Regions from separate parts of the Actinophytocola glycyrrhizae genome, predicted to be linked through region 2. Evidence: riboswitches for the same ligand, from Rfam matches in the RefSeq annotation. Region 2 holds a riboswitch; each other region holds the start of a gene.

Region 1 (3,268 bases), on a different contig from region 2:
CCGCCCTGGTAGTCTCACCGGGTCGTGCCCGTGTGGCATTCCGCCCAGGAGGAAACCCGTCCGTTCCGGAGGGGCCACCCTAAATGCGGTCACGACAACCGTGATCGACATCGAGGAGTAGTCCCCCATGGCCAACATCAAGTCCCAGATCAAGCGGATCAAGACGAACGAGAAGGCGCGCCAGCGCAACAAGTCCGTCAAGTCCTCGGTGAAGACCGCGATCCGCAAGTTCCGAGAAGCAGCCGACGCCGGCGACAAGGCGAAGGCCGTGGAGCTGCTGCAGGAAGCCAGCCGCAAGCTCGACAAGGCGGCGGGCAAGGGCGTGATCCACGCGAACCAGGCGGCGAACAAGAAGTCCGCCATGGCGAAGCGCGCGAACCAGATCTGACCCAGATCTGCCCAGAACACCCCGAGGGCGCGCCGGCACAGCCGGCGCGCCCTCGTCATGTCCGGACTTGTCCACAACCGCTCCGGTTATCCACAACCAAGATCGACACCCCACCCACTGACACCCCCATCCGGTAGACTGGCAAGGCGGGATGCCCCCGGGTTCGGGTGGGGGTTGCCCACCGGCCGTTTTCGATGAATCCGCTGGTCAGCGAGCGTCCATCAGGGTCAAGCACACCCGGTGACGGTCAGGTCCGGCGGCGGGCTTCCGCCAGCTTCAGCACGGCCCGCTCCAGCGCGTAGCCCGCGTCCGCCGCGACACCCTTCACGTCCGCGTTGACGTCGGCCACCACCCGCATCGCCATCACCAGGCCCGCCGGGTGCCACCCACGCGACTGCGCCAGCGCCTTGCGGACCTTCCACGCGGGCATCCCCAGCTCACTCGACAGCCGGAACGGGTCGGCCCGGCCCGCGCCGGCCACCTTCGCGACCGTGCGCACGGCGTCGGCCAGCGCGTCGGCCACGAGCACGTGCGGCACACCCAGCTGCATCGCCCAGCGCAGCATCTCCAGCGCACCCGTCACGTCGCCGGTGACGGCCTTCTCCGCGACCGCGAACCCCGTCACGTCCGCTCGGCCCCGGTGGTAGCGGCGGATCGCCTCGACCGTGACCTGACCGTTGGTGTCCGCGACCAGTTGTGCCGCCGCGGCGGCGAGTTCCCTGAGGTCGGATCCGACGGACTCGATCAGCTCTCGTACCGCCTCCAGGTCCGTTTTCCCACCCGCCCGGCGGATCTCGTTCCGGACGAACGATTCGCGGTCACCCGGTTTGGTGATTTTCGGGCATTCGACGACCTGCGCGTCCGCCGACCGCATCGCGGTCACCAGGTCCTTGCCAGGCTTGCGGCCACCACCGTTGTGCAGCACGACAAGCTGCACGCTGTCGGCGGGTTCCTTGACGTAGGCGGCGATCGACACGGCGATGTCCTTGCCCGCCTCCTGCGCACCCTCCAGGACGATCACGCGCCGCTCGGCGAACAGCGAAGGGCTGACGAGTTCCGCGAGCTCCGGTGCGGTCAGGTCGGTCACCTTCACTCGGGTCGTCTCGGCCGTCGGGTCGGCGAGACGCGACGCCTCCACCGCGGCCTGGACGGCCCGTTCGACCAGCAGTTCCTCTTCGCCCAGCACGAGCTGCAGTGCGGGCGGGGTCACGGCGGGCGCCTTCACCCCGCCATCCTCGCATCACCCGCCCACGGCCGGGCCGACGGGCAGGCCGCCGCCCTCGAGGCCCGCTGAACCCGCTCTCGGATGATGGACCTCACATTGGCCGAGTCACGGGGTCGTGCCGTAACGTGTCCGGCAGACAACTGAATACCGCTCATCCAGAGGGGCAGAGGGATCGGCCCGAAGAAGCCCCGGCAACCGGCGTCAGCCGCATCATTCGCGTACGCGAGGACGGCGACGACCACGGTGCCAATTCCGACCCGCACGCGGGACAGATGAGGAGACACCTCGCGATGACGATCACCGCCGACGCCGGCACCACCACGCTCGACCTCGGGCCCGCACGCGCCCTGACCTGCCGGGAATGCGGCAACCAGATTCCACTCGCCCCCGAGTTCGCGTGTAGCGAGTGTTTCGGCCCGCTGGAGGTCTCCTACGAGTTCGGTGATGTCACCCGAGCCGAGATCGAAGCGGGCCCCAGGTCGATCTGGCGGTACCGCGGGCTGTTGCCCGTCCCGTCCGATGTGGACAGGCACCCCAACACCGAGCCCGGCCTCACGCGGCTCGTGAAGGCCGACCGCCTGGGCGCGGCCCTGGGCATGAAGTCCTTGTGGGTCAAGGATGACACCGGCAACCCGACACACTCCTTCAAGGACCGTGTGGTCGGCGTGGCACTCGCCGCCGCACGGCAGCTCGGTTTCCGGGTGCTCGCGTGCCCGTCCACCGGCAACCTCGCGAACGCGGTCGCGGCCGCCGCGGCCCGCGCGGGCTGGGAGTCGGTGGTGCTCATCCCGTCGTCCCTCGAACGGGCGAAAATCCTGACCACGGCCGTGTACGACGGCGCGCTGATCGCCGTCGACGGCAACTACGACGACGTGAACCGGCTCGCCACCGAACTGGCCGCGGAGCACGAGGACTGGGCGTTCGTGAACGTCAACGTCCGGCCGTACTACGCGGAGGGTTCGAAGACCCTCGGCTACGAGGTCGCCGAGCAGCTGGGCTGGCGCCTGCCCGACCAGGTGGTCGTGCCGATCGCGTCCGGTTCGCAGCTCACCAAGGTGGACAAGGGTTTCCGCGAGCTGATCGACCTCGGCCTCGTCGACGGCAGGCCGTACCGCGTGTTCGGTGCGCAGGCCACCGGCTGTTCCCCGGTCGCCGCCGCCTACAAGGCGGGCCACGACGTCGTGACTCCGGTGAAGCCGGACACCATCGCCCGGTCCCTCGCGATCGGCGCGCCCGCGGACGGCCCGTACGTGCTGGACGTCGTCCGGCGCACGGGTGGCGCGGTCGAGAACGTCTCCGACGACGAGGTCGTCGCGGGCATCCGCCTGCTGGCCAGGACCGAAGGCATCTTCGCCGAAACCGCGGGTGGTGTCACCGTGGCCACGGCCAAGAAGCTCATCGAGACCGGCCAGCTCGACCCCGAGGCCGAGACGGTCCTCCTCATCACCGGCGACGGCCTCAAGACCCTCGATGCCGTGCAGGACAAGGTGGGCCCGCGTGCGACGGTGCCGCCGTCCGCGGCCGCGGTCCGCGAAGCCCTGGCCGACTGACAGCCACCTCGCCGTGCTCTGACCCGCTGCGGGTCAGAGCGCGGCGAGCAGGTTCCGCAGAAACCCGGGCGCACCAACACCGAGCACCAGACCGAGCGCCACCCC
Region 2 (3,268 bases):
CGCGCAGCGTGCGCCGCAGGCCGGGGCGCAGCGAGACCGCCGCCGCCTGGAGGTCGTTGCCGAGCAACAGGGCCAGCCGGTGCGGGTCGCCGGACGCGAGCGCCTCCAGCACCGGCTCGACCTCGCCGACGCGAGGCGGGTCGCCCTCGGCCCGGAGCCGGTCCAGCTCGCCGTAGACCTTCGGGGTGGCCAGGCCGCCGCGGGCGAAGGCCAGCACCCAGTGGAAGGTGTGGCGGGCCAGCACGGGCACGATCGCCTCGCCCCTGCCCGTGCCGAGCGCGGTGCCGCCGTGCAGCATGAACGGCACGTCGCTGCCCAGGTTCGCCGCGACCCCGGCCAGCTCGTCGCGGCCGATCTCCAGCTTCCACAGGTTCGCGAGACCGACCAGCGTGGCCGCCGCGTCGGCGCTGCCGCCCGCCATGCCGCCGGACACCGGGATGCCCTTGCGGATCAGCACGCGCACCTTCAGCTCGCCGACGTCACGGCCGACGTGCCGGGCCAGCTCCTCGACGGCCCGCCACGCCAGGTTCGCACCGTTCGTCGGCACCGCTGAGGCGCCTTCACCCTGGACCTCGACACCGGGATCGTCGGCGACGGCGACCGTCACCTCGTCGGTCAGCGACAGCGACTGGAAGACGGTCGTCAACTCGTGGAAACCGTCCCGCCGCAGGTCGCCGACCGCGAGGTGCAGGTTCACCTTCGACGGCACCCGGACGGTCACCGGGCGGGGCACTACCGCAAGCACCGTGCAAGCCTACGGCCACCGCCGGGACCGGTCGCTACGCGGCTGCCACGGCGCGCGGTCCGGTCAGCGCACGCTGCACGTACGCGCCCCGCTCCTCCAGCCAGCCCAGCGCCGCGTCGGCCCGCTCGCCGGTGATGCCGAGCCGGAACCGCGCCACCGGCGTCTCGCCGATCTTGGTCACGCCACCGCCCGACACGGTGATCTCGTTGCCGAACCGGCTCGCGGCCTCCGGCAGCAACGCCCCGATCGACGCGAACCCGACCAGGACGACGTCCGCGACACCGGGCGCGGTCTTCTCGATCGCGGGAAGGACCGTGCGCGCGACCCGGCTGTCCGGGTCCTGCACGAGGTCCAGCAGCCTGCCGTGTTCGAGGATGCGCCCGTCCTCCAGCACCGCGACGTCGTCGGCGATCTTGCGGACGACACCCGCGTCCTGCGTGGCGATGAGGACGGTCGCGCCCAACTCTCCCCTGGCGCGGTCGAGGACCGCGAGCACACCGGCGGCGCCGGTCGCGTCCAGGCCGCCGGTCGGGTCGTCGGCCAGCACCACGGTCGGCTCGCCGACGAGCGCACGCGCGATCGCGATCCGCTGCCGCTGGCCGGGAGTGAGCTGGTCGGGGTAGGTGGCGGCCTTGTCGGTGAGCCCGATCAGGTCCAGCAGCTTGCCGACCCGGTCGCGGCGGCGCGGGCCGTCCACCCCGGCCTGCTCCAGCGGGAGCGCGATGTTGCCGGCCGCGGTGCGCTGCGCGAGGAGCGACTCACCTGCCGGGACGACGCCGATGCGGGCACGCGCGGCGCGCAGGCTGCGCTGGTCGAGCGCCGCGGTGTTGAGCCCGTCGAGGCGGAAGACGCCGCTGTCGGGACGTTCGCGGAGGGCGAGCACCCTGGCGAGGGTGGACTTGCCGGCCCCGGCCGGGCCCACGACACCGGCGATCACACCGGCTTCCACGTTCAGGGTGACGTCGTCCAGCGCGACCACGGCGCCGGTAGTACTTCGGAACGACTTGGTCAGGTTCTCGACGGTGATCACGTTCGGGTACTCCAGTCCAGGCGCACGCGGGTGCGTACCCGCGTGTGGTGAGTGGCCCCGTCGGCCAGGGCTCAGGGAAGTCGGATGGCTCGAATCAGCTTCAGTTCGATGAGCACATGCGACGACAGCCCGTGACCGTGCGCCTGCACTGGTCGATGACCCGCCTGGTGGTGAGGATCTGCACCGTTCTCACTCCTCCATCGTTCCTGGCGGTAGCACCTGCCCGCGACGGGTGGTTGCTGCGGCGTCTCAGAGCCAGGTCTCTCGGCCGCTCGGGATGGATTACCGCTGACAAGTACACCTGACGGGTCCACTGGTTGGCAACCCGCGAACCCCCGAATTGAGTCCTGCTATTCGGAGGATCACATCGTTACTCCAGTCCCTTGCCCGCCGTTCGGGCTATCGAGGCGTAGTCGCCGACCGTGATGGTCTCCCCGCGGGCGGCCGGATCGACCCCGGCGCGGGTGAGGATGCCGGCGGCCCGGTCGGCTGTTCCCGCCCAGGTCGCGAGGGCTGCCCGGAGCGTCTTGCGCCGCTGCGCGAAGGCCGCGTCGACGAGCGGGAACACCGTTTTCCGGTCCCCTGGCGGCGGTTCGCGGCGGGTGAGGAGGACGAGCGCGGAGTCGACGTTGGGCACGGGCCAGAAGACGGTCCTCGGCACCGTGGCGACCCGCCGCGCGTGGGCGTACCAGGCGATCTTGACGCTGGGCACGCCGTAGACCTTGGAGCCGGGGCCCGCCACCATGCGGTCGGCGACCTCGGCCTGGACCATGACCAGCGCACGGGTCATGGTCGGCAGCTCGGCGAGCAGGTGCAGCACGACGGGCACGGAGACGTTGTAGGGCAGGTTCGCGACGAGCGCCGTCGGGGCGTGGAGCTGTTCGCTGGTGGCCCTGAGCGCGTCGGCGTTGACGACGGTGAGCCGGTCCGCGACAACGGGCGCCCGCTCCGCGACGGTCGCGGGGAGCCGCCCGGCGAGCACCGGGTCGATCTCGACGGCCACCACCTTCCGGACGACCGGCAGGAGGGCCAGGGTGAGCGACCCGAGCCCGGGCCCGACCTCGAGGACGGTGTCGTCGGCCCGCACCCCGGCGGCGGCCACGATGCGGCGCACGGTGTTGGGGTCGTGCACGAAGTTCTGCCCGAGCTTCTTCGTGGGGCGGACGTCCAACTCCGCGGCGAGCCGCCGGATGTCGCCGGGCCCAAGAAGGGCACTCACGTCAGCCTCAGTCACCCACAGAGCCTAACCACCCCCAAGAACCCCCACCCACCCCCCGCAAACCCCGCGAGTCCCCGCTTCAGAACCCGCGAGTCCCCCGTTCAAGACCCGCGAGTCCCCCGTTCAGAACCCGCGAGTCCCCCGTTCAGGACCGGTGAGTCACCGGTTCGCGGTTTTGATCCGACTCCCGAACCCGCAACTCGCAGGTTCCGAAACGGGGACTCGCGAGTTCTGAAAGGGGGACTCGCGGGTTCTGAAGCGGGGACTCGCGAGG
Region 3 (3,268 bases), on a different contig from region 2:
TCACGGCCTGTCCGATGTGGACCAGCTCGGTCGCGTTGGTGCCGAAGACGTGCACGCCGAGCAGGGAGCGGTCCTCTGGCGACACCAGCAGTTTCAGCACCCCGTACGAGTCGCCGATGATCTGGCCGCGGGCCAGCTCCCGGTACCGGGACACGCCGACCTCGAACGGCACCCGCTGTTCGGTCAGCTCGTCCTCGGTGCGGCCGATGAAGCTGATCTCCGGGATGGTGTAGATGCCGATCGGCTGCAGTGCGTGCATCTCGTGCGCCGGTTCGCCGCACGCGTGGTGCGCGGCGAGCCTGCCCTGTTCCATCGACGTCGCGGCCAGCGCGGGGAAGCCGATCACGTCGCCGACCGCGTAGATGTTGTCCACCTCGGTGCGGAAGGCCGAGTCGACGGTGATGCGGCCGCGTTTGTCCGCGGTCAGCCCGGCGGCGGCCAGGTCCAGCCCCTCGGTCATGCCCTGCCGTCCCGCCGAGTACATCACCGTGTCGGCGGGGATCTTCTTGCCGCTCTCCAGGACGGCGACCGTGCCCTTCTCGTACCGCTCGACCGCGGTGACCGTCTCGCCGAACCGGAACGTCACCGCGAGGTCGCGCAGCTGGTACTTGAGCGCCTCGATGACCTCGGTGTCGCAGAACTCGAGCATCCGCGTCCGCTGCTCGATCACCGTCACCTTCGTGCCGAGCGCGGCGAACATCGACGCGTACTCGACGCCGATCACCCCGGCGCCGACCACGACCATGGACCGGGGGATCCGCTCCAGGCCCAGGATGCCGTCCGAGTCCACGATCGTGTGATCGTCGAAGTCCACAGTGGATGGCCGGGCCGGGCGGGTGCCGGTGGCGATCACGATCTTCTCTGCGGTGACCTTGCGCTCGTGCCCGCTGCCGTCGGACACCTGCACGGTGTGCCGGTCGAGGAACCGGCCGAGGCCGGGCAGCACGTCGACGCCGTTGCGGGCCAGCTGGCTGCGGATCACGTCCACCTCGCGATCGACCACGTGCGACGTCCGCGCGGTCAGGTCGCCGATCGTGATGTCCTCCTTGACCCGGTAGCTCTGTCCGTACAGCTCCCGCTGCGACATGCCCGTCAGGTACAGCACCGCCTCGCGCAACGTCTTCGACGGGATCGTGCCCGTCTGGATGCAGACGCCGCCGATCATGTTGCGTCGTTCGATCAGCGCGACCGACGCGCCGAGCTTCGCCGCGGCGATCGCCGCCTTCTGCCCGCCAGGACCGGACCCCAGCACGAGCACGTCGTAGTCAGCCATGCGGGCCAGTCTGGCAGGGTCACATCCGTTGGACAGCCGAACGGTCGATCGGCTACCTTTTCTTCACGAAGGTCATGAGTGCCAGCTGCAGGTGACACTGCGAAGCCCCGGCTTGCTGGCCGGCAACCCTCCAACCGCGGTGGGGTGCCCCGGGTGAGGACCAGGCCCTCCGCGAGGTGCGGACGGGCAAGCGCGGGCCCTGGGAGCGGGGTCCCCGACCCAGGAGGCACCCCGTCATGACGCTTGCCATTCCCCACGCCCGAGCCGCCGTCGAAGCGCCGAGCACGGACCTGCCGTCCGTCGCGGGCAGCGGGCTCACCGTGCCCCTCGCGAACGGCACGTGGGTCCAGTACGCCAACCTCGACCACGCCGCCAGCGCGCCGTGTCTCGACGCCGTGCGGGACGCGGTGAACGAGCTGCTTCCCTGGTACGCCAGCGTCCACCGCGGCGCCGGGTTCGCCTCGCAGGTGTCCACGAAGGTCTACGAGAAAGCCCGGCACGTGGTCCGCGGGTTCGTCGGCGCCTGCCGCACCGACGAGGTCGTGTTCACCCGCAACACCACCGACGCGCTGAACCTGCTCGCGAGGGCGCTGCCCGCGAACACGTCGGTGGTCGTGTTCGACACCGACCACCACGCCGCGCTGCTGCCGTGGCGCGGCCCGCACGTGTACCGCGTGACGCCGACCGCCAACGTCGAGCGCGACCTCGACGAGGCCCTTGCCGCGACCCCGGCCGGGCCCCGCCTCGTCGTGGTCACCGGCGCCGCGAACGTCACCGGCGAGCTGTGGCCGGTCGCTCGTCTCGCCGCCGTCGCCCGCCGCCACGGCGCCCGCGTCGCGCTCGACGCCGCCCAGCTCGCGCCGCACCGCCCGGTCGATGTGCGGGCCCTCGACGTCGACTACGTGGTGCTGTCCGGGCACAAGCTGTACGCCCCGTTCGGCGCCGGTGCGCTGGTCGGGCGCGCGGACTGGCTGCGTGCTGCCCACCCGTACCTCGCGGGCGGCGGCGCGAGCAGGCTGGTGTCCGAGCGCGCCGTCTCGTGGCACCACGGCCCGGAGCGGCACGAGGCCGGTTCGCCGAACGTGGTCGGCGCGTACGCGCTGGCGGTCGCCTGCCAGACGATCGGCCGCTCGTGGGACGCGGTGACCGCGCACGAGGAGGAGCTGCTCGACCGCCTGCGCACCGGGCTCGCGAGCATCCCCGGCGTGCGGCAGCTGTCGATCCTCGGCGCCGACGCGCCCCGGGTCGGCGTCGTCAGCTTCACCGTCGAGGGCCACGACCCCGGCCTGGTCGCCGCGTACCTGTCGGCCGAGTACGGCATCGGTGTGCGCGATGGCGCGTTCTGCGCGCACATCGCGGTGCGCAGGCTCACCGGCGACCGCGCGCTGCGGGCGAGCCTCGGTCTGGGCAGCACCGCCGAGCACGTCGATCGCCTGCTCACCGCGCTGCGGCGGCTGGTCACCGACGGCCCGGCCGGCCGGTACGAGCTGGTCGACGGCCGGTACGCGCCGGTCGAGGACACCCGTCCGCTACCGGCCTTCCTGACCGGCCTGTGAACAGGCCATGGACAATGGCCCGGTGAGCGGAGTGAACGATTCAACCCCGCGGCTGGTCGGAACCTTCGAGGACCAGTCGTGAAACCCGACGAGACCGGCGCCGAGCCGGACACCGCGGAACCGCCCACGGCGCCGCTGCCACCGAGGAAGGTGTGGCTCGTCGCGGCCGTCGCGCCGGTCGTGCTGGTCATCGACCAGGTCACCAAGCAGCTCGCGCTGGCCGGGCTCGAGCACGAGCCACCGGTCCGGGTCCTCGGCGGCCTGTTCCACCTGCAGATCGTGCGCAACCCGGGTGCCGCGTGGGGCATGGCCACCGGCATGACGTGGGTGCTGACGCTCATCGCGCTCGCCGTGGTCATCGGCATCGTCTGGGTGCTGCCGAAGCTGCGGTCCACGGGCTGGGCCATCGGGCTCGCGCTGGTGCTGGCCGGTGCGCTCG

Evidence for each region. A riboswitch is a leader RNA that binds a small molecule or an ion and turns the genes downstream of it on or off. The one in region 2 is predicted to bind S-adenosylmethionine.
Region 1: another riboswitch for S-adenosylmethionine. It lies ahead of thrC (threonine synthase); the one in region 2 lies ahead of ACFPCV_RS11145 (methionine ABC transporter ATP-binding protein).
Region 3: another riboswitch for S-adenosylmethionine. It lies ahead of ACFPCV_RS22265 (aminotransferase class V-fold PLP-dependent enzyme); the one in region 2 lies ahead of ACFPCV_RS11145 (methionine ABC transporter ATP-binding protein).

What each region holds. Positions count from the first base shown of each region.
Region 1 covers NZ_JBHSIS010000022.1:382,205-385,472, reverse strand. Annotated here, with positions in the region: gene rpsT (30S ribosomal protein S20) at 128-388, shown strand; gene holA (DNA polymerase III subunit delta) at 636-1,613, opposite strand; SAM riboswitch class I at 1,762-1,892, shown strand; gene thrC (threonine synthase) at 1,904-3,163, shown strand; gene ACFPCV_RS32805 (hypothetical protein) at 3,197-3,268, opposite strand, start outside.
Region 2 covers NZ_JBHSIS010000006.1:82,244-85,511, forward strand. Annotated here, with positions in the region: gene ACFPCV_RS11140 (4-(cytidine 5'-diphospho)-2-C-methyl-D-erythritol kinase) at 1-745, opposite strand, end outside; gene ACFPCV_RS11145 (methionine ABC transporter ATP-binding protein) at 780-1,775, opposite strand; SAM riboswitch class I at 1,970-2,059, opposite strand; gene rsmA (16S rRNA (adenine(1518)-N(6)/adenine(1519)-N(6))-dimethyltransferase RsmA) at 2,146-3,009, opposite strand.
Region 3 covers NZ_JBHSIS010000010.1:125,050-128,317, reverse strand. Annotated here, with positions in the region: gene sthA (Si-specific NAD(P)(+) transhydrogenase) at 1-1,273, opposite strand, end outside; SAM riboswitch class IV at 1,344-1,472, shown strand; gene ACFPCV_RS22265 (aminotransferase class V-fold PLP-dependent enzyme) at 1,510-2,829, shown strand; gene lspA (signal peptidase II) at 2,908-3,268, shown strand, end outside.